2 linked regions of the Ruegeria pomeroyi DSS-3 genome follow. The protein of the gene in region 2 binds, or shares a complex with, the protein of the main gene of each other region. Links are inferred from orthologs where the notes say so. Each region holds a gene or a part of one and is shown on either strand. Other genes may lie near its edges. The genes, in order: accD and accB.

Region 1 (11,981 bases), 3.0 Mb from region 2 along the record:
CCGATGAACCGGTGGTGCGGGACGAGGCGGTGCTGGCGCGTCAGGCCACCATGCGTCAGGCCAAGGCCGCGCTGGGGGTGTTGATGGACATGATCGCCCAGCGCCGCCGCTTTGACCGGGCGACCGCACGCGCGGCACAGGCGCAGCTGGTGGACGTGCTCGACACGCTGCCCGAAATGTTCGGAGATCCCTATATGGATCGTCACAGCCGGGCCCGCAGCCTGATCTGGCAGGACTGGGGCCAGTTCTCGGCCGCCGCCGATGCTGCCGCGCGCGCCGCGCGCGATGTGAGGCCGAACCGCCTGCCCACGCTGCGCCGCAGCCTGCCGGATCTGATGGCCACCTGCCTGGCCTGCCACCGCCGCTTTCGCCGTGAACGCTAACGGCCTTGCTGCGCTGAAAAAGACGGTTCACCCCCCGCCGGGCACAGGATAGAAGGCAGCCAAAGCAATTTGCCGGAGTCCGAATATGAACGCCCCCAAACCCGTCGTCCTGTGTATTCTCGATGGCTGGGGCCTGTCCGACGACAAGACGGCAAACGCACCCTATCTGGCAAAGACCCCGACATTCGACGCGATCATGACCAAGGGGCCGCACGCCCGGCTGATCACGCACGGGCCCGACGTTGGTTTGCCCAGCGGCCAGATGGGCAATTCCGAAGTGGGGCACACCAATATCGGCGCGGGCCGGGTTGTCGCCATGGACCTTGGCCAGATCGACCTGGCGATCGAGGATGGGTCGTTCTTTGACAATGCTGCGCTGCGGGACTTCATCGCCAGGACCAGGGCCGCTGGCGGCACCGCGCATCTGATGGGACTGGTCTCGGATGGCGGCGTGCATGGTCATCTCAATCATATCATCGCCGCCGCGCAGGCGATCACAAATGCCGGTGTGCCGGTGGTCATGCATGCCATCACAGACGGGCGCGACGTCGCCCCGAAATCGGCCTATGGCTTCATGGCCGAGTTGGAGGACCGCCTGCCCAAGGGCGCCCGCATCGTCACCGTCACCGGGCGCTATTTCGCGCTGGACCGCGACAATCGCTGGGAACGCGTGCAAGAGGCCTATGACGCCATGGTCAGGGGCGAGGGGCGACGGGTCAGCACTGCCCATTCGGCCATCGACTATGCCTATAACCAGTCCGAGAGCGACGAGTTCATCACTGCCTCGGTCCTGACCGGCTATGATGGCATGCGCGATGGCGACAGCCTGTTCTGCCTCAACTTCCGCGCCGACCGCGCGCGCGAGATCCTGCGCGCCATCGGCGAGCCGGGCTTTGCCGATTTCGACACCGGTGCCCGCCCCGCCCTGTCGGCGCTGCTGGGCATGGTCGAATATTCGGACGCTCACAATGCCTATATGACCACCGTCTTTCCCAAGCGTGACATCGTCAACACGCTGGGCGCCTGGGTCGCCCGGCACGGGTTGCGCCAGTTCCGCCTGGCCGAGACCGAGAAATACCCGCATGTCACCTTCTTCCTCAATGGCGGCAAGGAAGAGGCAGAGCCGGGCGAAGACCGCTTCATGCCGAAATCGCCCAAGGTGGCGACCTATGACATGCAGCCCGAGATGAGTGCGCCCGAGGTGACCGACAAATTCGTCGAGGCAATCGGCGCGGGTTATGACCTGATCGTTACCAATTACGCCAACCCCGACATGGTCGGCCATACCGGCGACCTGAAGGCCGCCATCAAGGCCTGCGAGGCGGTGGATCAGGGTCTGTCCCGGGTCATCGCCGCGCTGGAACAGGCCGGCGGCGCCATGATCGTCACCGCCGATCACGGCAATTGCGAGATGATGATCGACCCCGAAACCGGCGGCCCCCATACCGCACACACGCTGAACCCGGTGCCGGTTGCGCTGGTCGGTGGCCCGGCGGGCGTGACCCTGCGCGACGGGCGGCTCAGTGATCTGGCCCCCACCGTGCTGGCGCTGATGGGCCTGCCGAAACCGCCCGAAATGACCGGAGAGAGCCTGATCACATGATCCGCCACGCCGCGCTTTTCCTGGCTCTGACACTCTGGTCCGGCACGGCCCGGGCCGAAAGCGACCCTGCCGAGGCAGCGCAGGCGGCGGCGCGGATGCTCGAAGAGGCCTCGGTCGCGCTGAGCGAGGCGGAAAGCGCGCGTGACCGGGTACGCGCGCTGACCGGCACCGTGCAGGCCTACGAGGCAGGGCTGGCCGCCATGCGCGACGGGCTGCGCCGTGCCTCGGTCCGCGAAGGGCAGCTGGCCACCGAACTGCGCGCCCGCGAGGGTGAGGTGGCGCAGCTTCTCGGCGTGCTTCAGACCATCGAAACCGCACCGCCGCCGGTGCTGATGCTGCACCCGTCCGGCCCGCTGGGCGCGGCTCGTTCGGCCATGACACTGGCCGAGATGACACCCGCGTTGCAGGCTCGCGCCAATGCGTTGGGGCGCGATCTGAACGAGGTGCGGACCCTGCGTACCCTGCAACAGAACGCTGCCCGCACCCTGCAAGAAGGGTTGACCGGCATCCAGCAGGCACGGGCCGAGCTGAGCCAGGCCATCGCCAACCGAACCGATCTGCCGCGCCGGTTCACCGAGGACCCGGTGCGCACCGCCATCCTGGTTTCATCGACCGAGACGCTGCAAGGGTTCGCCAGCGGCCTGTCCGAGATCGCCGAGGGCGAGATCGCCGCCTCGTCGGCGGATATCTCGGACCTGAAGGGCAGTCTGCCCCTGCCGGTGCAGGGGGTGTTGCTGCGCCGCTCGGGCCAGGCGGATGCCGCCGGCATCGCGCGGTCTGGCATCATCGTGGCGACCCGGCCGCGGGCGCTGGTGGCCTCGCCTACCGCCGCGACCATCCGCTATCGGGGTCCGTTGCTCGATCTGGGCAATGTGGTGATCCTGGAACCGCAGCCCGATCTGCTGATCGTGCTGTCCGGCCTGCAAGAGGTCTATGGCGCCGCGGGCGAAGTGATTCCGGCGGGCACGCCTGTTGGCCTTATGGGCGGCGCAGCGCAGGAAATCGGCGCGATTCTGTCAACAAGCGGTGATGGCTCTGGTACAGAGCGGTCAGAAACGCTCTATATAGAGGTCAGAGAGGGCGACAGCCCGGTGGACCCGGAAACGTGGTTCCAAACCGACAAGGATGGATAGACGAGCATGAAGAAAGTCGTTTTGGCCGGGCTGGCCGGGACCCTGGCAGGGATCATCGCCACAACCCAGATCGCCGGACCGCTGGTTGCGCAAGAGGCAAAGGCAAATTCCAACGTCTACGAACAGCTCGACCTGTTCGGCGATATTTTCGAGCGCATCCGAGCGCAATATGTCGAAGAGGTCGACGCGGGCGAACTGATCGAGGCAGCCATCGACGGCATGCTCACCTCGCTGGACCCGCATTCCAGCTATCTCTCCCCCGATGACGCGGCGCAGATGCGGGTGCAGACCCGGGGCGAATTCGGCGGGCTGGGGATCGAGGTCACCCAGGAAGAGGGCTTCGTCAAGGTGGTCTCGCCCATCGACGGCACCCCAGCCGACGAGGCCGGGATCGAGGCAGGCGATTTCATTACCCATGTCGATGGCGAAAGCGTTCTGGGCCTGACCCTGGACAAGGCGGTCGACCTGATGCGCGGCCCGGTGGGCAGCGAGATCGTGATCACCGTGGTACGCGAAGGCGAGGACGAGCCGTTTGACGTGTCGATCATCCGCGACACCATCAAGCTGACCGCCGTGCGCGCCCGGACCGAAGGCACCAGCGTGGTGCTGCGCGTGACCACCTTCAACGACCAGACCTATTCCAACCTCGAAGACGGGCTGGCCAAACAGGTCGAGGCCGCCGGCGGTATCGACAAGATCAACGGCTTTGTGCTGGACCTGCGCAACAATCCCGGCGGCTTGCTGACCCAGGCAATCAAGGTCTCGGACGCGTTCCTGGACAGCGGCGAGATCGTGTCGACACGCGGCCGCAACCCCGAGGACGGCGAGCGGTTCAACGCAACGCTGGGCGACCTGGCCCAGGGCAAGCCGGTCGTGGTGCTGATCAATGGCGGCTCGGCCTCGGCCTCGGAAATCGTCGCCGGCGCCCTGCAGGATCACCGCCGCGCCATCGTGGTGGGCACCAAGAGCTTCGGCAAAGGATCGGTTCAGACGGTGATGCCGCTGCGCGGTGACGGTGCCATGCGCCTGACCACCGCGCGTTACTACACGCCCTCGGGCCGCTCGATCCAGGCGCTGGGTGTCAGCCCCGATATCGTGGTCGAACAGCCGCGCCGCCGCCCCGAAGCCGAGGAAGAGCGGGTCACGCCGCGTTCGCGCTCCGAGGCCGATCTGCGCGGACGCCTGAACAATGACAGCCTGAGCGAGGACGAGATCCGCCAGATCGAGGAAGACCGCGCCAAGGCCGAGGCCACCGCCGAACTGCGGCAAGAGGATTACCAGCTGGCCTATGCCATCGACATCCTCAAGGGCCTGTCCGCCTTCGCACCGGCCGACTGACACGACCGGACAAAGAAACTTGGCCGCATCGCCACCCGGCGGTGCGGCCATTTGCTGTCAGGCGCGCACCAAACGCGCAGCCGAGTTTCGGATTCAGCTTGTTTCCAGGCAATGCCGGCGAAAGGCGCGTTTCAGCATGTCCAGTTCGGCGCGCAGCAATTCCACCTCGGCCCGCAGATCGTCGGGAACGGATTCGCCCGCGATCAGGGTAAAATCACCCAGCTTGGTCTCGGTCTCGCCATCGACGATCAGAAAGGTCTGCACCCCGTCTGCAATGGCATAATCCGGCACCGGGATGGTCAGGGTCCAGAAGCTGCTGTCGGTGCCTTCCACCAGCTCCACATCCGGCACCGGCTGATCCAGATGGGTGACCCGGATATCGGGCCGTTTGCCGGTTGTGGGCGCGCCGGTCAGCCGCCCTTCCCATGCGCCGTTGCGCAGCCGGATCTTGGTCAGGGTCAGGTCGCTCATTCTGTCACCTCTCACAGGGCCGCGCGCCGATGGCGGCAGAATGTCAGGTCGCGCAGAATGACCTGGTTCATCTCGGGCGCTTCAAAGATCAGATCCAGCCAGATTTTCTCGATCCGTTTCTCGTTCAGTCGCGAATAGGCCAGATCGAATTCCACCATCACATCCTGTTCATGCAGCGGCAACTCGCGCACGATCTGTTCGGTATTGGGACCGTGGCGGATGTTGAGACGGGCAAAGATCTCCAGCGGCTTCTCGCTTTCGATGATGGTATCGACCCGCAGCAGATGGGCACGGGTCATCCCCTCGGCCGCGGTCTCGGGCAGGTCGATCACCAGCGACAGGAACGAGCCGTCGAACTTGAACACATCCATGCGCAACCCATAGGGCGCCAGGTCGGCCTCACGCAGGTTGCGCAGCTGGCGCAGCGTCAGCTCGGAGAACTCGCAGTCGTGAAACAGCGTCACTTCGCCGCCCAGGGTCGACCGGGTCGGAACCGAGGACAGGCCCGGCGAGGCCAGTGGCCCGCGCCACAATTCGGGCCGCCACGACCAGTCGGTTCCATGCGGCTTTGGAAAGAAGGACGAGCCGATGAGTGGCAGCGCCAACCGTCCGTCGGCCACGTTGATCAGCCGGTCCAGATGGGTGCGCAGATCGCGCGCCCGGTTGCGTTGCCCCCGCAGCTCGGACAGGGGTGTCGACAGCGCATTGCGGGCGGCCCGGCGCCAGCGCCGCATCTCTCGCAAATGAAACAATCTGTCCAGAACCCTGCCCATTCCCGTCCGCCGCTATTGGTGTCGCGCTGTTTTCTCTGTTTAACGAAAGGATGTTAACTAAATAAACCCAATAACTCGATCCCTTGGCAAAAATTCTCGCTCTGGAAACAATCACCCCCTTGCCGCGACGGTCTGCCCGGTGGGCGCAACCTTGTAATCGGAACGCTCTATACTTACCGTTCAGAGAGCGGCGAGGGTCGCGCAGCCGGCAGCGACGCCGGTCAGGATCAGCTGCGGCGAGAGGTGGGTGATGGAGCCCAGTCTGTTTTCCTTCATCTGGAAACATTCCAAACGCCAGCAGATCGTGCTGCTGGCGCTGACGGTGATCTCGTTTCCCTTTCTCTATGCGACGCTGGAGCTGCCCAAGCAGATCATCAACGACGCCATCGGCGCCCAGACAGATCGAATCGATCTGTGGGGGCTTGAGCTAAGCCAGATCGAATATCTGTTCGCGCTCTGCCTTGCCTTCCTGGCCATGGTGATCGCCAGCGGGCTGATGAAGATGAAGATCAACACCATGAAAGGGGTGTTGAGCGAACGTATGCTGCGTCGGCTGCGCTTTCAGCTGATTGCCCGGATGATGCGGTTTCCGCGCAGCTATTACTCGACCACCAGCCAGGGAGAGTTGGTGTCGATGATCACCTCCGAGGCCGAGCCGATGGGCGGGCTGATGGGGGATGCGGTGGCGCAACCGGTGTTCCAGGCCGGACAGATGCTGACCATCGTCACCTTCCTGTTCATGCAGAATGTCTGGTTCGGGCTGGCCTCGGTGGCGCTGATCCCGCTTCAGGCCTGGCTGATCCCGCGCCTGCAAAGGCAGATCAACCTGCTGAACAAGGCGCGTATCCAGCAGGTGCGCCACCTGAGCTCGGAAATCGGTGAAAGCGCCGCTGGCATCGCCGATCTGCGTACCAATGGCGGCTGGCGCTATCGGCTGGCGCAGATCACCGACCGGCTGGGGCGGCTCTACGATATCCGGTTCCGGATCTATCAGAAGAAATTCTTCATGAAGTTCCTGAACAACCTGATCTCGCAGATGACCCCGTTCCTGTTCTATTCGGTGGGCGGTTATCTGGCGATCAAGGGCCAGATCACGGTGGGGGCGCTGGTGGCGGCGCTGGCCGCCTACAAGGATCTGTCCAGCCCGTGGAAAGAGCTGCTGACCTATTACAACCAGGTGCAGGACATGTCGCTGCGCTGGCAGGTGGTCACCGAGCGCTTTGCCCCGCAAGGCATGATCCCGGCCGAGCTGTTCGAAGGCGAGCCCAAAGAGATCCCGCGCCTGACCGGAGCCATCGAGCTGCGCGACGTCACCGTGCGCGACCAGGACGGCAATACGATCCTTGAAGATATCGACCTGACGATCCCGCCCGGCGCCCGGGTGGCGATACAATCGGACCGGCCCGCCGAGCGGGCGGCCCTGGCCCAGCTTTTGACCCGCGAGATCGTGCCCAGCCGGGGCGAAGTGGTGATCTCGGGGTATCCGCTGTCCACGCTGCATCAGGCGGTGATCGCGGCCCGGATCGGCTATGCCCATTCACGCCCCTATCTGTTTGACGGGACGCTGGGCGACAACCTGCTGATGCCGCTGCGCACCCGGCCTCAATCAGACTCGCTGGCACCAACCCGGCCCGGCCGCCGTCAGATCGAGGCGGTCGAGGCCGGCAACAGCGGCGACACGCTGGATGCGGACTGGATCGACCCGGGTCTGGCCGGGCTGAGCGATGGCGACCAGATCCGCGACTGGTGGTTCCAGCTGGTCGAGGCGATGGGTCTGGACGAATTCATGTTCCGCCGCACCCTGCGCAGCCGGATCGACTCGCGCCTGCATGAAAGCCTTGCCGCCGAGATCGTCGCCCAGCGCGACACCGTCGCCCGCCGCCTGAACCAGCGGGGGTTGGCCGAGATGGTGCACCGGTTCCACCCCGACCGCTTCAACCCGGCGGTGCCGCTGGGGGGGAACCTGCTCTTTGCTGCCCCGGTGCGCGAGATCTCGCAAGAGCAGCTGGTCGGCGATGGCCGCTTCATCCAGATGCTGCGGAACGAGGGTCTGGCGGACGAGGCCATGAGCATTGCCCTGGGCGTGGTGGCGACCCTACGACAGACCTTTGGCCGCGATGGCACCCAGCACCCGCTGTTCCGGCGCATCGGGATGGAGGACGCGGTCTATCTGCGCCTGCTCGACATCGCCGACCGACAGGCCGCCGGAGGCACCGAGGCACTGTCTGACGAGGAACGCGCCCAGTTGATGACGGTGCCGTTCCTGCTGACCGCCGAACAGATCGGCCCGACCTTTCCCGAAGAATACAAGGACAAGATCCTCGCCATCCGCCGCGACCGCGCCAGCCGTCTGCGCACGCTGGTGGGCAGCGATTTCGTCGCCGTCGATCCGCAGGTCTATATTCCCCGGCTGACGGTTCTGGAAAACGCGCTGTTCGGGCGGGTGTCGATCGTGGCCGGCGCCCAGGCCGAAGCGATCGAGGATACCGTCGCCGAGGTGCTGGCCGAGGCCGGGCTGCGCCGCCGCATTGCCGCGATCATCTACGACCTGCCCGCAGGTCTCGGCGGCGCCAACCTGCCCACCGTGTTCCAGGAGCGCGCCGCCTTCTCCCGCGCCAGCATCAAGCGCCCCGATATCCTGATCCTCGACAATGCGCTGGCCAGCCACGATTCCGAAAGCCGCCTGCGCACACGGCAGCGTCTGCGCGAATTGCTGCCGCGCGCGATCATGATCTTCATGGAGGACCGGTTCGCCAATCCCGAGGCCTATGACCTGTTCATCGAGATCAAGCAGGGCCGCATCGACGGGGTGACCCGGGCCCAGCCCGATCTTGCCGCCGGCGCGGCGGCGGATCTGGATCGCAAGCTGAAGATCATCGCCTCGACGCCGCTGTTTACGCGGCTCGACGCGCGCAACCAGCGCCTGCTGGCCTTTTCGGCGCAATGGTATCGGGCATCGGCGGGTCAGGTCATCTTCTCCAGCGGGCAGACCGCCGATGCGGCCTATCTGTGCCTGTCGGGACGGGCGGCGCTGCGCTGGCCCGAAGATGCGCCGGGCGAACGGCCCATCACCCTGGTCGAACCGGGGCGGCTGATCGGCGATCTGTCGATCATCACCCGCCAGCCACGGCCGATGGACCTGGTCGCCGAGACCGATAGCCGGTTCCTGCGTATCGGCGCTGAAGAGTTTCGCGCCGTCATCGAACATGATGCCGGTGTCTCGCTGCATCTGCTGCAAACGGTAGCCGGGCATCTGGTCGAAGCTGGCGACATCCTGCGCGCGGCGCGGATCAACATCACCGATTTCACCGATCAATCGCTGCGTCCGGTGCCGCGGCCCGAAAACACAAAGGCCCGTGATGCCTGACCGCCCGGCCTATACCCCACATGAACAGCTGGTCGCGCCCGGCCGCGCCCGGCCCGAGCTGTGGCGGCTGATCGCCGGGCTGATCGCCATCGGGGTCATCGTGATGGCCGCGAACATGGTGCTTTACGGGGCGGTCAACACACTCGCCAGCCCGGAATGGGCGGCCGGTTTCACCAGTGGCACCACGCCCGACGGGCTGCTGGTGCTACTGGGCAGTTTCGGCTTTGTCATTGTGGGTGTCGGGGTCGCCGCGTGCCTGTTCCAGCACCGCGCACCGCTTGGCATCCTTGGCCCGCCCCGGCTGGCGCTGCGGCAATTCTGGCAAGTGTTCCGCCTGCTGCTGGTGCTGGGCGTGCTGCTGTTGATCCTGCCGCCCTATGACATGGGCGCGCCGCTGAAAGAGAACCTGCCGCCGGGGCGCTGGCTGCTGTTGCTGCCGCTGTCGATCCTGGCGCTGCTGATCCAGACCGGTGCCGAAGAGATCCTGTTTCGCGGCTATGTCCAGCAGGCGCTTGCGGCGCGCTTTCGCTCGGCGCTGATCTGGATGGTGCTGCCCTCGGTCCTGTTTGCCCTGGGCCATTACCTGCCGCAAGAGGCCGGAGGTAACGCGCTGCCCATCGCGCTCTGGTCCGGGGTGTTCGGCATCCTGATGGCCGATATAACCGCGCGCGCCGGCACGCTGGGCCCGGCCATTGCGCTGCATCTGTTCAACAACATGATCGCGCTGCTGATCGTTTCGCTGCCCGACAGCCTGTCGGGCCTGTCTCTGTATCTGCTGCCCTATTCGATGGCCGATACCGAACATCTGCGCGCCTGGCTGGCGGTCGACTTTGCCACCATGTTCGTGACCTGGCTGCTGGCCCGGCTTGCTTTGCGACGTTGATTGCATTTCCGCGCACATCACCTTATTTGACGCGGGTGCAGCATCACCGGGAGTCCACATGAACTGGATCACGAATTACGTCCGGCCACGGATCAACTCGATCTTTTCGCGGCGCGAAGTGCCCGAGAACCTCTGGCAGAAATGCGACGAGTGCGGGACGATGCTGTTCCATCGGGAACTGGCGGATAACCTGAATGTCTGCACCCAATGCGGCCATCACATGCAGATCACGCCGCGCGCCCGGTTCCAGGCCCTGTTTGACGGCGGCATCTTTACCGAGGTCGAGGTGCCCGAGCCGGTCGCCGACCCGCTGCATTTCCGGGATCAGAAGAAATATCCCGAACGGATGAAGGCGGCCCAAAAGGGCACCGGCGAGAAAGAGGCGATGCTGGTTGCAAGCGGCGAGATCGGGCGCACGCCGATCGTGGCCGCGGCGCAGGATTTCTCGTTCATGGGCGGGTCCATGGGCATGTATGTTGGCAACGCGATCATCGCGGCGGCGCAAAAGGCGGTTGATCTGAAACGCCCGCTGATCCTGTTCTCGGCCGCTGGCGGCGCGCGCATGCAGGAAGGCATCCTGAGCCTGATGCAGATGCCGCGCACAACCGTGGCGGTGCAGATGCTGAAAGAGGCGGGCCTGCCCTATATCGTGGTGCTGACCCATCCGACCACCGGCGGGGTGACCGCGTCTTATGCGATGCTGGGCGATGTGCATATCGCCGAACCCAATGCGCTGATCTGTTTTGCCGGACCGCGCGTGATCGAACAGACCATCCGCGAAACACTGCCCGAAGGGTTCCAGCGCGCCGAATACCTGCTGGATCACGGCATGCTGGACCGGGTGATCAAACGCACCGACCTGCGCGAAGAACTTATCACCCTCACCCGTATGCTGCTGAACCTGCCGCCCGCGGTTCGCGGCGACCTGCCCCCGCCCGAGGCTGCGACGCCCGAGACGGCAAAGGAACAGACCGCCCCCTCCGAGGCACCAGCCAAATCATGACCAACCCCGGTTCCGACGTCATCCTCCAGCGGATGCTGGCGCTGCACCCCAAGATCATCGACCTGACGCTGGACCGGGTCTGGCGCCTGCTGGCTGCGCTCGACAATCCGCAGGACCGCCTGCCGCCGGTCATCCATATCGCCGGCACCAATGGCAAGGGCTCGACCCAGGCGATGATCCGCGCCGGTATCGAGGGCGCGGGGCTGAGCGCGCATGCCTATACCTCGCCGCATCTGGCACGGTTTCACGAACGCATCCGGGTGGCCGGAGAGCTGATTTCGGAACCCGACCTGGTGGCGGTTCTGGACGAATGTTATGCCGCCAATGGCGGCGAGACGATCACCTATTTCGAGATCACCACCTGTGCCGCGTTGCTGGCCTTTGCCCGCACGCCCGCCGATTACACCCTGCTCGAGGTCGGCCTTGGCGGCCGTCTCGACGCGACCAATGTGATCGCGCGCCCGGCACTGTCGATCATCACCCCGATCTCGATGGATCACGAACAGTTCCTTGGTGACACGCTTGCCAAGATCGCCGGCGAAAAGGCCGGGATCATCAAGCGCGACGTGCCGGTGGTGAGCGGCCCCCAGCCCGATGAGGTGCTGGAGGTGATCGAGGCCACCGCCGCGCGGCTTGGCGCGCCCCTGCTTGCCCATGGCCAGCACTGGCATGTGCGCCAGGAGCGCGACCGCCTGATCTTCGAGGACGAGACGGGCCTGTGCGACCTGCCCCTGCCCAACCTGCTGGGTGCTCATCAGATCGAGAATGCCGGTGCGGCGCTGGCCGCGCTGCGCCATCTGAACCTGGGTGAGGCCGCCTGCGAGGCCGCCGTCACCCGCGCCCATTGGCCCGCCCGGATGCAGCGGCTGAAGACCGGCCCGCTGGTGCAATCCGCACCCATAGCCGAGCTCTGGCTTGACGGCGGTCACAACCCCGCCGCCGGTGTGGCGCTGGCCACTTTGCTGGCCAGCCGCCCTGGACGCCCGACCCACCTGATCTGCGGCATGCTCAATACCAAGGACGTGAC
Region 2 (11,881 bases):
CGCGCCTGTCACGGGGGCTGGCCTCTGGACCTTGGCGCGCGCATCGGTCATATCTGCTGGTAAGTCATTTTCGGAGGTACCCTATGGGAATCCTGAACACCCTGCTGCGCGCCGTGACCTGGTGGAACGGTGCCACGCTGAACACCCGGATCTATACCGCCCGCAAGGGGACAAGGGTGGGCGAGGACGCGCAGGGCAACATCTTTTACCGCAATGGTGATGACAGCCAGCGCTGGGTCATCTTCAACGGCGAGGCCGAGGCCAGCCGGATTGATCCGGAATGGCATGGCTGGCTGCACCGGACCTGGGACGAACCGCCGAGCGAGCGGCCGTTGCCCCACAAGGCCTGGGAAAAACCGCATCAGGAAAACCTGACCGGTACGCCTCTGGCCTATGTCCCGGCGGGATCGTTGCGCCGGACCAAGCCGGTCGAACGGCGCGATTACGAGGCCTGGAGCCCGGAATAAAGAGGCGGATATGTCCAGCCACAACATGACAGAAGTTCTGGTCGGCGGGGCGGTTCTGGCCGCGGCGCTGACCTTTGGCATCTATGCCAGCCAGGCCACCGGCCTGTCGCGCGGCACCGGCGGCTATGAGCTGGCGGCCTCGTTCCGCTCGCTCGAAGGGGTGACGGTGGGCACCGATGTGCGGTTGGCCGGGGTCAAGATCGGCACCGTCACCGGGGTCGATCTGAACCCCGAAAGCTATCGCGCCGACACCCGGTTCACCGTCAGCGAGGGGATCCAGATTCCCGACGACAGCGCGGCGGTGATCTCGTCCGAGGGGCTGCTGGGCGGCAATTTCCTTGAAATCATGCCGGGCGGTTCGGCCTTCTACTTCGAACCGGGCGACGTGATCGACGACACCCAGGGCGCGGTCAGCCTGATCTCGCTGCTGGTCAAGTTCGTGGCAGGCGACGGGAGCGGCGAGTGATCCGTCTGGTGGCGGTCCTGCTGGCGCTGTTGCCAGCGCCGCTTGTGGCGGGGGATGCGGTGACCTCGGGCACCGGGGCGATGTTGCGCGGGCTCGACAAGGTCAGCGGCCAGACCGAGGATTTCAGGGTCGCAACCGGCGGCACGGCCGAGATTTACGGGCTGGATGTGGCGCTGGGCGATTGCCGCTATCCGGTCGAGAACCCCACCGGCGACGCCTTTGCCTATCTCACCATCTGGGAACGCGGCCAGCGCCAGGCGATCTTTGACGGGTGGATGATCGCCTCGTCCCCGGCGCTGAGCGCGCTTGACCATTCGCGCTATGACGTCTGGGTGATCCGCTGTATGACGCCCTGAGGGCTCTGCTCGATCACGGCCGCGAAATCCGCCGCCCCGTTCAGCGCGCGCTCCAGCTGGCGCCGGTATTCGGCGCGGGGGATTTCCACCGCGCCCAGCGAGGCCAGATGCGCAGTCAGGAACTGGGTGTCAAACAGGGCGAACCCGGTCTGGCGCAGCCGGTCGACCAGATGCGCCAGCGCGATCTTTGACGCATCGGTGCGGCGCGAGAACATGCTTTCCCCAAAAAAGGCCGCGCCCAGCACCACGCCATAGACGCCGCCGATCAGCTGCCCGGCCTGCCAGACTTCCAGCGAATGGGCATGGCCCAGGTGGTGCAGCGCCAGATAGCTGGCGCGGATCTCGGGGTTGATCCAGGTCTCGGCCCGGTCGGCGCAACCATCCAGAACGCCTGCGAAATCACGGTCGATGCTGACCTGGTAGCCGCCCCGCCGCATGCGCCGGGCCAGGCTGCGTGACAGGTGAAACCCGTTCAGGGGAAAGACGCCGCGCCGGATCGGATCGACCCAGAACACGTCCGGGTCGTTGCGATGTTCGGCCATCGGAAAGATGCCGATGGAATAGCCATGCAGCAGGATTTCGGGCGGCAGGCTCATATCGTGCTCGCCGCGCGGAGAGGGGCCGGATCAGGGACCCGGCCCACATGGTCAGTCGGCCAGATTCTCCGCAAGCCAGCGCTCCAGCCAGTGGATGTTATAGGTACCGCTCTGGACGTCAGGCTCTTGCAGCAGCGCGTGAAACAGCGGCACCGTGGTGTCGATGCCGTCCACGATCAGCTCGCTCAGCGCCCGTTGCAGACGCGCCAGCGCCTCGGGGCGGTCGCGGCCCTGCACGATCAACTTGGCGATCAGGCTGTCGTAATAGGGCGGGATCGAATAGCCGGTATAAAGCGCAGAATCCATCCGCACACCCAGACCGCCGGGCGCGTGATAGGCGGTGATCTTGCCGGGGCAGGGCGAGAAATTCGGCAGTTTCTCGGCGTTGATCCGCACCTCGATCGCGTGGCCGTTGATCTGCAGATCGTCCTGGGTAAAGGACATCGGCAGGCCAGCGGCAACCCGGATCTGCTCGCGCACCAGATCGACGCCAAAGATGCCCTCGGTCACCGGATGCTCCACCTGCAGGCGGGTGTTCATCTCGATGAAGTAGAACTCACCATTCTCGTAGAGGAATTCCACGGTACCGGCGCCGATATAGTTGATCCGGGCCACCGCATCGGCACAGATCTTGCCGATCCGCGCGCGTTCCTCGGGGGTGATGCAGGGGCCGGGGGCCTCTTCGAACACTTTCTGGTGACGGCGTTGCAGCGAGCAGTCACGTTCGCCCAGATGCACCGCGTTGCCCTTGCCGTCGCCAAACACCTGGATCTCGATATGGCGCGGCGTGGTCAGGTATTTCTCGATATAGACCTCGTCATTGCCAAAGGCGGCCTTGGCCTCGGAGCGCGCGGTGGAAAAGGCGTGCTCCATCTCCTTGGCATTGCGGGCGACCTTCATGCCGCGACCGCCACCACCGGCGGTGGCCTTGATGATCACCGGATAGCCGATGTGCTCGCCGACCCGGCGCGCCTCGGCCACATCTGCCACACCACCATCCGAGCCGGGGACCACGGGGATACCCAGTTCCTTGGCGGTGTCCTTGGCGGTGATCTTGTCGCCCATGATGCGGATATGCTCGGCCGAAGGGCCGATGAAGGTGATGCCGTGGTCTTCGACTATCTGCACGAAACCGGCGTTTTCGGACAGAAAGCCATAGCCGGGATGGATCGCCTGAGCACCGGTGATCTCGCAGGCCGAGATTATGGCGGGCACCGAAAGATAGCTCTGGTTGCCGGGCGGGGGGCCGATACAGACCGATTCGTCTGCCATGCGCACATGCATCGCGTCGCTGTCGGCGGTGGAGTGCACGGCAACCGTGGCGATCCCCATCTCGCGCGCGGCGCGGATCACACGCAGGGCGATCTCGCCTCGGTTCGCAATCAGGATCTTGTCGAACATGATTGCGCCCTTATTCGATGATGACCAGCGGGGTGCCGAATTCCACGGCGTCGCCGTCTCCCACCAGGATGCGTTTGACGGTGCCCGCGCGCGGTGCGTGGATGTGGTTCATGGTCTTCATCGCCTCGACGATCAGCAGCGTGTCGCCCTCGGCAACGCTGGCGCCGACGCTGACGAAAGAGGGCGCGCCCGGTTCGGGCTGCAGATAGACGGTGCCAACCATGGGCGAGGGGACGGCGCCCGGATGGGCGGCGGGGTCCTCGGCGCTGGCCGGTGCGGCGGTGGGCGCTGCGGGCGCGACCGGTGCGGCGGCCACGGGCGCGGCGGGCACGGCAACCTGTACCGGTGCGGCGGCAACGGGCGACACGCGGCTGACGCGCACGTTCAGGCTGTCTTCCTCGCCATATTCACGCTTGACCTGCACTTCGGTCAGATCGTTTTCCCGCAGCAATTCGGCCAGCGCCTTGATGAATGCCACATCCGCTTCGTGTCTGCTGTCTGTCATGAGTGTCCTCGACGGTTCCCCTTGGCCCGTTTGTGGTGGTCGGGCTCGTGAATTACGCGGCGTTATAGGCCAAGCGTCGGGCCATGAAAAGCGCCCTGTCACCGGGAAACATGGGGTTTGCGCCGCTCGATTGCGAGGAAAATGCGATCAAAGCGGCATCCCGGACAGTTTTGCCACCAGTTCCGGCAGTTTGCGGGCGCCGAATTTTTGCAGCAACCGGGCGCGATGCGCCTCGATGGTGCGATAGCTGAGCCCCAGTTCGACGCCCACCTCCTTGGCCGAGAGGCCCCGGCAGGTCAGCAGCGCCACCTCGCGTTCGCGCGGGGTCAGCTCGACCACCCGGCGCTCTTCCGAGATGTCGGCAAAGCTCCAGATCCCGTGGCGGAACGGGTCGTCGGGCGTCAGCGACTTGCCCCGCGCCCGGCACCAGAACAGATCGCCGTCGCGGCGGCGCATGATGCGTTCGTCGGTGTAATAGCCGGTTTCGCGCATAACCTGCAGGCCACGCTTGCCGATGCGCTCGAAATCCTCGTGACTGGGATACAGCCTGAGCAGCGGCATGTCGCGATACTCGCTTTCCTGCCCGCCGAACATGCTGGCAAAATGCAGGTTGCACCGCCGGATGACGCGGTTTTCCAGCTCTACCAGACCGATAGGCGCATATTCGAAGCCGGGATCGCTCATGCTGTGTATGGTGACGGGTATTTCTACGGAATTGAAGCGAAAGCTGCGTCTTGGCAGGATTTGCCACAAATCATTTGGGGAGGATGAACCATGGTTTCCATCGCGGGCTGGGGGCATACCAAGTTCGGCAAGCTGACAGACATGTCGGTCGAGGACATGATCACCGCCGCCGGGCGCGATGCATTGGCTGATGCCGGGCTGGGCGCCGAGGCGGTCGATGGTATCTGGGTCGGGCATTTCAACGCCGGGCTGGTTGGCGATGGGTTCCCCGCGTCGCTGGCGATGAGCATCGACCCCGCCCTGCGCTTCAAACCCGCGACCCGGCTGGAAAACGCCTGTGCCTCGGGTTCGGCGGCGGTGTTTGCCGCGCGTCAGGCGATCCTGTCGGGCGAGGCGCGGGTGGCGCTGGTGATCGGGGTGGAAAAGATGACGCATCTGCCCACCGCCGAAGTGGCCGCCGCCCTGGGCCATGCGGCGTATCAAAAGGAAGAGGCGGGCCTGTCCTTTCCGGGTGTCTTTGCGCAGTTTGCGCAGGCCTATTTCGAGCGTTACGGCGATCACAGCCGGGCGCTGGCCCGGATTGCCGCCAAGAACCACGGCAATTCGGTCAACAACCCGCTGGCGCAGTTGCAGAAACCGTTGGACGAGGCGTTCTGTGCCGAGGTGTCCGATCGCAACCCGATCATCGCCGCGCCGCTGAAAAAGACCGACTGTTCGCTGGTCTCGGACGGGGCGGCGGCGCTGGTGCTGGTGGCCGACGACATGCTGGGTGACGTGACCAAGGCCGCGCGGCTGCGTGGCGTGGCGCAAGTGAACGATATTATGCCGATGTCGCAGCGCGATCTGCTGGCCTTCGAGGGGCCGCGCCGGGCCATCCACCGGGCCTATGACCGGGCCGGGGTTACCGTCAGCGATATCGACGTGGCCGAGGTGCATGACTGTTTCACCATTGCCGAGCTGTTGATCTACGAGGCGATGGGGCTGGCGGCCCATGGCCATGCCGCCGATCTGCTGGAGGGCGGTGTCGTCCATGAAGGCGGGCGCCTGCCGGTGAACCTGTCCGGCGGGCTCAAGGCCAAGGGGCATCCGGTCGGCGCCACAGGTGTATCCATGCATGCGCTCATCGCGCGCCAGGTGCTGGGACAGGCGGATGCGATGCAGCATCCGGGCGCCGAACTGGGGCTGGTCTTCAACATGGGGGGATCGGGGGTTGCCAATTACGCCTCGATCCTGGAACCGGTCAAGGCATGAACATCGGCCTCTGGCTGGCGCGGCAGGCGCAGGCGGGTGGCGAGCGCCCGGCGCTGTTTCTCGGGCGCGATCTGGTGGCCGATTATGCGGCGTTTCACGACCGCGCCGCGCGGGTGGCGGGATGGCTCGGCAGTCAGGGCGTGGCGCCGGGCGACCGGGTTGCGCTGTTCATGGGCAACAGCCCCGATTACCTGATCCTGCAATACGGCATCTGGTATGCCGGGGCTGCCGCAGTGCCGATCAATGCCAAGCTGCACGGGCGCGAGGCGGCGTTCATCCTTGCCGACTCCGAAACCACGATCACCTTTGCTGCACCCGATCTCGCCGCGGCGCTGCACGCGGCGCAGGCGCCGGGCCGCATTGTCGAGACGGGTACGGCCGGGCTGGCCGCGATCCTTGCCGCCGATCCGGTCGCGGCACCGGCGCAATGCGATCCGGGTGATCTGGCCTGGCTCTTTTACACCTCGGGCACCACGGGCAGGCCCAAGGGGGTGATGATCACCCACCGGATGCTGATGGCGGTCTCACTGGCTTATCCGGTGGATGTGGATCCGGTCACACCCGAGGATACGGTGCTTTATGCCGCCCCGATGAGCCATGGCGCCGGGCTGTACAACATGGTGCATGTGCTGCGCGGGGCGCGCCATGTCTGCCCGGCCTCGGGCGGGTTCGAGCCGGGTGAGATCTTCGGTCTGGCGCGCCATTTCACCCGGGTCCAGATGTTTGCCGCGCCCACCATGGTCAAGCGGATGACCGACCAGGCCCGCGCTAGCGGAGAAACCGGCGAGGGGCTGCGCACCGTCGTCTATGCGGGCGGGCCGATGTATCTGGCAGACATCGTCGAGGCGGTCGAGCACTTCGGGCCGATCTTCGTGCAGATCTATGGTCAGGGTGAATGTCCGATGGGCATCACCGCCCTGTCGCGCCATGACGTGACCGACCGCAGCCATCCGCGCTGGCAGGAGCGGCTGGCCAGTGTCGGGCGCGCGCAATCCCCGGTTGAGTTGCGCATCGGCGATGGGGATGGTGCGCCGCTGCCGCCGGGCCAGACCGGCGAGGTGATGGTGCGCGGGGACGTGGTGATGCCGGGATATTGGCGCAACCCGCAGGCAAGCGCCAGGGCCTTGCGCGACGGATGGCTGATGACCGGCGATATGGGGTTTCTGGATGCGGAGGGTTATCTGACGCTTCAGGACCGCTCCAAGGATCTGATCATCTCGGGCGGCTCCAATATCTATCCCCGCGAGGTCGAAGAGGTGTTGCTGACCCATCCGCTGGTGCGCGAGGCCTCGGTGGTGGGCCGCCCGCATCCCGACTGGGGCGAGGAGGTGGTGGCCTTTGTGGTGGGCGAGGCCACGGCGGCAGAGCTTGACGCGCTCTGCACCCGCAACATCGCGCGGTTCAAGCGGCCCAAACATTATCGCTGGCTGCCGGAGCTGCCCAAGAACAATTACGGCAAGGTTCTCAAGACCGAACTGCGCCGGATTCTGGAGGGTGAGGGATGACCGATCTGAGTGGAAAGACGGCGCTGGTGACCGGCTCGGTCCAGGGGATCGGGCTGGCGATTGCCAAGGTGCTGGCGGGGGGCGGTGCCCGCATCGCGGTGCACGGGCTGGCGGATGCGGGTGAGGCCGAGGCGGCCTGTGCCGCGATGCGCGCGGCGGGCGCGTCCGAGGCGCGGTTCTTTGCCGGCGACCTGCGCGACCCTGGCCAGATCGCCATGCTGATGCGCGAGGTGGCCCATTGGGGTGGCGCCGATATCCTGGTCAACAATGCCGGTATCCAGCGCACCGCGCCGCTGTCCCAGATGGCGGGCGAGAACTGGGAGACGATCCTGTCTATCAACCTCAGCGCCGCCTTCTACACCATGCAGGCGGCCATGCCCGCCATGGCCGAGCGCGGCTATGGTCGGGTGATCAATATCGCCTCGGTGCACGGGTTGGTGGGCTCAGTCGAGAAGGCGCCCTATGTGGCGGCCAAGCACGGGCTGATCGGGCTCAGCAAGGTGGCGGCACTTGAATATGCAGCGCTTGGTGATCGGGGCCGGGGCGGCGTGACCGTGAATTGCATCTGTCCGGGTTGGACCGAAACCGCCATTCTCGAGCCGCAGATCGCAGCGCGGATGGCGGCACTGGGGGTCGACAGGGTGGCGGCGATGGCCGATCTGATGGCCGAGAAACAGCCCTCGCGCCGGGCCTCGGACCCGGCAGAGATCGGGGCGCTGGCGCTGTGGCTTTGCGCCCCTACCGCCCATAACGTGACCGGGGCTGCGATCCCGGTGGATGGCGGCTGGACCGCGCAATAGGTCAGAGCGCGCTGAACCAGTCGGGCAGGCGGGTGCGGAGGCGCGGCGTGTCGCGGCGTGCGCGCACCACGCCGGGGCCGGGTTCGCGCACCGGTTCGGTCGAGATATCGGCATAGGCGCGCGGTTCGGCCTCCTCCCAAGGCAGTTCAGGCAGCGCCTCGAATTGTTTGAAGAAGCGGCGGCTGTCGGTGCCGGGGTTCAGCCAGGCCTGACCGGGATTGCCCAGACCCGGCTGTTCGGCCACCTCGCGCCGGTGGTCGGCCGAGCGCGCCAGCGCGGCGCTGTTGGCGTATTTCAGATGCACAAGATAGGCGCCGCGCGGCATGACGAAGGGAAACCCCTCGACCCGCGCCGGGCGCAGCTGCACCCCGTGCGACTTGAGGCCGATCCTGTTGCGCACGGCCCAGGCCTTGGAATAGTTGCCGGTGAAGACCGCGCTCTGGCGATGGTTCAGGACCGGTTCATCTCCTTGCAGCGTGGCGTCCTCGGCCCGTTCGCCCAGATTCAGTCCCAGCGCAAAGACGGCGCTGCGGCGCTGGCGGGCGAAGAAATCGGCAAAACTGTCGAAACGCGCGGGGTCGAGGCAGATCAGCTCATCCGCGTCGGTGCGGATCACCCAATCATAGATCTGGTTCAACCCGTTCTGAAAGGCGTTGAGCATGTCGCCCCGGCGGGTGTCGAAGCGGCTGAGATCCGCGCGCGGGATGGTCAGGATGCTGGCGCCGGGGCAGATGCGGGCAATCTCGGGGTCGGCGCCATGAGCCACCACATAGAGATGTTCGGCCCCCAGCTGGCGCGCGAAATGGCGGTACCATTGGCCAAGCGCCCAGTGATCGCGGTAAACCATGGTGATCGCACAGATTTTCATGCGCTCATTTAGGCAGGGCCGGGCCTGTCGGACAAGAGCCGGAAATTGGAAATTTCCGGCCAGGAAAAGATCTTTTCCTGGCCGTTTTCCGTGCCGGAAAACGGTCGCGCGCAAAAAAGAACCGGCCCTTCAGGGCCGGTCTCAAGGTATCGGCAGGGGCTGATTGCCCTGCGCGACGGGGAGTGTGATGTCAGATCGCCAGATATTCGGCGCGCAATTCGGCATTGCCCAGCACCTCGGCGGCGCTGCCGTCGAAAACGATGGTGCCGGTGTCCAGGATCACCGCGCGGTCGGCCAGTTCAAGCGCCCGCACCGCGTTCTGTTCGACGATGATCGTGGTCATGCCCTGTTCCTTGATGTGGATAAGGGTCTTTTCGATCTCGTCCACGATGACCGGCGCCAGCCCCTCATAGGGTTCGTCCAGCAGCAATACCTTGATGTCGCGGGCCAGCGCGCGGGCGATGGCCAGCATCTGCTGTTCGCCGCCCGAAAGCGTGACACCCTCCTGCTTGCGCCGCTCACCCAGGCGCGGGAACAGGTCATACAGCCGCTCCAGCGACCAGCCGACCGGCGGCGCGATCTGGGCCAGTTGCAGGTTCTCCTCGACCGTCAGGCCGGGGATGATGCGGCGATCCTCGGGCACCAGGCCCAGCCCGGCCTGCGCGGCCTCGTAGCTGGCCATGTTGTGCAGCGGCTGATGGTCCAGCCAGATCTCGCCATGGGTCACCAGCGGCGAGCCGGTGCGCGCGATCGAGCGCAGGGTCGAGGTCTTGCCCGCCCCGTTGCGCCCCAGCAGGGCGAGTATCTCGCCCTCGTGCACGTTGAAGTTCACGCCCTGCACGATGTAGCTCTCGCCGTAATAGGCGTGCATGTCCCAGACCGACAGAAAGGCGGGCGCCGTGGTGGCCTGGTTGGCGTTCTTGGAGAAATCGGGTTTTACGTTCATCGTTTATCCTTTCTCACTCATCTTATCCAAAAACCGGTTCCCACTTTTCGGGATGAGTGACGCACTCCCTTACGCACTTTCGCCCAGATAGGCTTCGCGCACCTTCGGATGACCCTTGATGTTTTCCGGCGTGTCCTCGACCAGGGGCGTGCCCTGGGCCAGAACGGTGATCCGCTCGGCCAGGCTGAACACCACATGCATGTCATGTTCGATGATCGCGATGGTGATGTCGCGTTCCTCTTTGATCTGCTTGAGCAGGTCGATGGTGTTGTTGGTATCGGCCCGCGCCATGCCCGCGGTGGGCTCGTCCAAAAGCAGCAGGCGGGGCTGCTGGCTCAGGCACATGCCGATTTCCAGCCGCCGCTTGTCACCGCGCGACATCGAGGCCGCGTGCATGTGGCGCTTGTCGGCCATCCGCATCTCTTCCAGCATGTGCATGGCCTGTTCCACGACATCCTTCTGACTGCCGACCGAGGGCAGGGCGTTCAGTTCGAACGCCCCGTCGCGGCGGGCGAAACAGGGGATCATCATGTTTTCCAGCACCGTCAGATCGCCAAAGATCTCGGGCGTCTGGAACACGCGGCTGATGCCCATCTGATTGATCTCGTAAGGCGCGCGGCCCAGCACCGACTGACCGTCGAACATGACGCTGCCACTGTCCGGGATCAGCTTGCCGACCAGGCAGTTGAGCAGGGTGGACTTGCCCGCGCCATTTGGCCCGATGATCGCGTGAACGGTGTTTTCGGCCACGCTCAGGTTGACATCGGACAGCGCCTGAAGGCCACCGAACCGCTTGCCCACGTTCTTGACTTCGAGAATTCCCATGATCCCGGCTCCTTATTCCGCAGGCTCGTGCTTGGTCTTGGCCTCACTGGTCCGCTTGCCCCGGTTGCGCAGCCAGTTGCCCAGCCTCTGGCCGCCTTCCACAAGGCCACCGGGCAGGAAGATCACCACCAGCATGAACAGGATGCCCAGCGTCAGGTGCCAGCCCTTGCCGATGAACGGGTGCACGATAAAGACCATGAAGTCCTCGATCCCGTCGGGCAGGAAGCTGAACCACTGGTGCAGGATGGTATCGTTGATCTTCGAGAAGATATTCTCGAAATACTTGATGAAACCCGCGCCCAGAACCGGCCCGATCAGGGTACCTGCACCGCCCAGGATGGTCATCAGCACCACCTCACCGCTTGCGGTCCACTGCATCCGCTCGGCGCCGGCCAGCGGGTCCATCGCCGCCATCAGGCCACCGGCCAGGCCGGCATACATGCCCGAGATCACAAAGGCCGCCAGCGTATAGGGACGCGGATTGAGACCGGTATAGTTCATGCGCTGCTGGTTCGACTTCACCGCCCGCAGCATCATGCCGAATGGCGAGCGGAAGATGCGGATGGCCAGGTAGAACATGACCATCATGATCACCGCGCACAGATAGTAGCCCGCGTTGAAGTCAAAGCTCCAGGCGCCGAGGTCGAGCTTGTAGGTCGAGCGCATCGACAGGCCGAACAGATGCGGCATGTCGGGCAGGCCGTCACGGTGGAAGATCTGCGGATCATCGGCATAGACCTGAAGCCCGGTTTCCCCGTTGGTCAGATTGAACTTGGGGTTCGACAGCACCGAATAGGCCAGCGCAAAGCTCATCTGCGCAAAGGCCAGCGTCAGGATCGAGAAGTAGATGCCCGAGCGGCGCAGGCTGACATAGCCGATCAGAAGCGCGAATAGCGCGGCCACGACAACGCTCAATGCGATGGCCGGGATCACGTTGTAGCTGAGCAGCTTGAACATCCACACGGCCGAATAGGAGCCGACGCCAAGGAAGGCCGCGTGACCGAAGCTGAGATAGCCGGTCAGGCCGAACAGGATGTTGAAGCCGATGGCGAAGATGCCGAAGATCACGAACCGCTGCATCAGGTCGGGATAGCCTGCGTTGAACTGCGCCATGGCGCTTCCGGTCGGGAAGGGGTTCAGGATGAACGGCGCCAGCAGGGTGAGGATCGCCACGATGATCAGAAGCGAGGTGTCTTTCTTGTCCAGTCCCA

Evidence for each region.
Region 1: the proteins of accB (region 2) and accD are in contact, whole or in part, in a solved structure (PDB 8UXZ), measured with the Escherichia coli proteins. The link is inferred for Ruegeria pomeroyi DSS-3 from one-to-one orthologs.

Annotation. Positions count from the first base shown.
Region 1 is NC_003911.12:4,023,510-4,035,490, forward strand. What follows is about bases 9,111-11,981. They hold accD (acetyl-CoA carboxylase, carboxyltransferase subunit beta), read left to right. Parts: upstream 9,111-10,009; coding sequence 10,010-10,954; downstream 10,955-11,981. Other genes in these bases: SPO_RS19365 (CPBP family intramembrane glutamic endopeptidase), read left to right, coding at 9,111-9,951; SPO_RS19375 (bifunctional folylpolyglutamate synthase/dihydrofolate synthase), read left to right, coding at 10,951-11,981. Also shown: SPO_RS19330 (c-type cytochrome), read left to right, coding at 1-383; gpmI (2,3-bisphosphoglycerate-independent phosphoglycerate mutase), read left to right, coding at 469-1,986; SPO_RS19340 (murein hydrolase activator EnvC family protein), read left to right, coding at 1,983-3,119; SPO_RS19345 (S41 family peptidase), read left to right, coding at 3,126-4,457; SPO_RS19350 (hypothetical protein), read right to left, coding at 4,551-4,928; SPO_RS19355 (DUF6478 family protein), read right to left, coding at 4,940-5,701; SPO_RS19360 (ABC transporter transmembrane domain-containing protein), read left to right, coding at 5,952-9,068; more of SPO_RS19365, read left to right, coding at 9,061-9,110.
Region 2 is NC_003911.12:1,057,896-1,069,776, forward strand. Bases 2,045-4,815 are described here. They hold accB (acetyl-CoA carboxylase biotin carboxyl carrier protein), read right to left. Parts: upstream 3,792-4,815; coding sequence 3,297-3,791; downstream 2,045-3,296. Other genes in these bases: accC (acetyl-CoA carboxylase biotin carboxylase subunit), read right to left, coding at 2,045-3,286; SPO_RS05095 (LuxR C-terminal-related transcriptional regulator), read right to left, coding at 3,939-4,475; SPO_RS05100 (acetyl-CoA acetyltransferase), read left to right, coding at 4,566-4,815. In the rest of the region: SPO_RS05065 (NADH:ubiquinone oxidoreductase subunit NDUFA12), read left to right, coding at 84-467; outer membrane lipid asymmetry maintenance protein MlaD, read left to right, coding at 478-933; SPO_RS05075 (DUF2155 domain-containing protein), read left to right, coding at 939-1,289; aat (leucyl/phenylalanyl-tRNA--protein transferase), read right to left, coding at 1,253-1,885; more of accC, read right to left, coding at 1,937-2,044; more of SPO_RS05100, read left to right, coding at 4,816-5,726; SPO_RS05105 (class I adenylate-forming enzyme family protein), read left to right, coding at 5,723-7,231; SPO_RS05110 (3-hydroxybutyrate dehydrogenase), read left to right, coding at 7,228-8,031; SPO_RS05115 (glycosyltransferase family 2 protein), read right to left, coding at 8,033-8,899; SPO_RS05120 (ABC transporter ATP-binding protein), read right to left, coding at 9,090-9,845; SPO_RS05125 (ABC transporter ATP-binding protein), read right to left, coding at 9,915-10,670; SPO_RS05130 (branched-chain amino acid ABC transporter permease), read right to left, coding at 10,683-11,881. UniProt on the Escherichia coli protein: This protein is a component of the acetyl coenzyme A carboxylase complex; first, biotin carboxylase catalyzes the carboxylation of the carrier protein and then the transcarboxylase transfers the carboxyl group to form malonyl-CoA.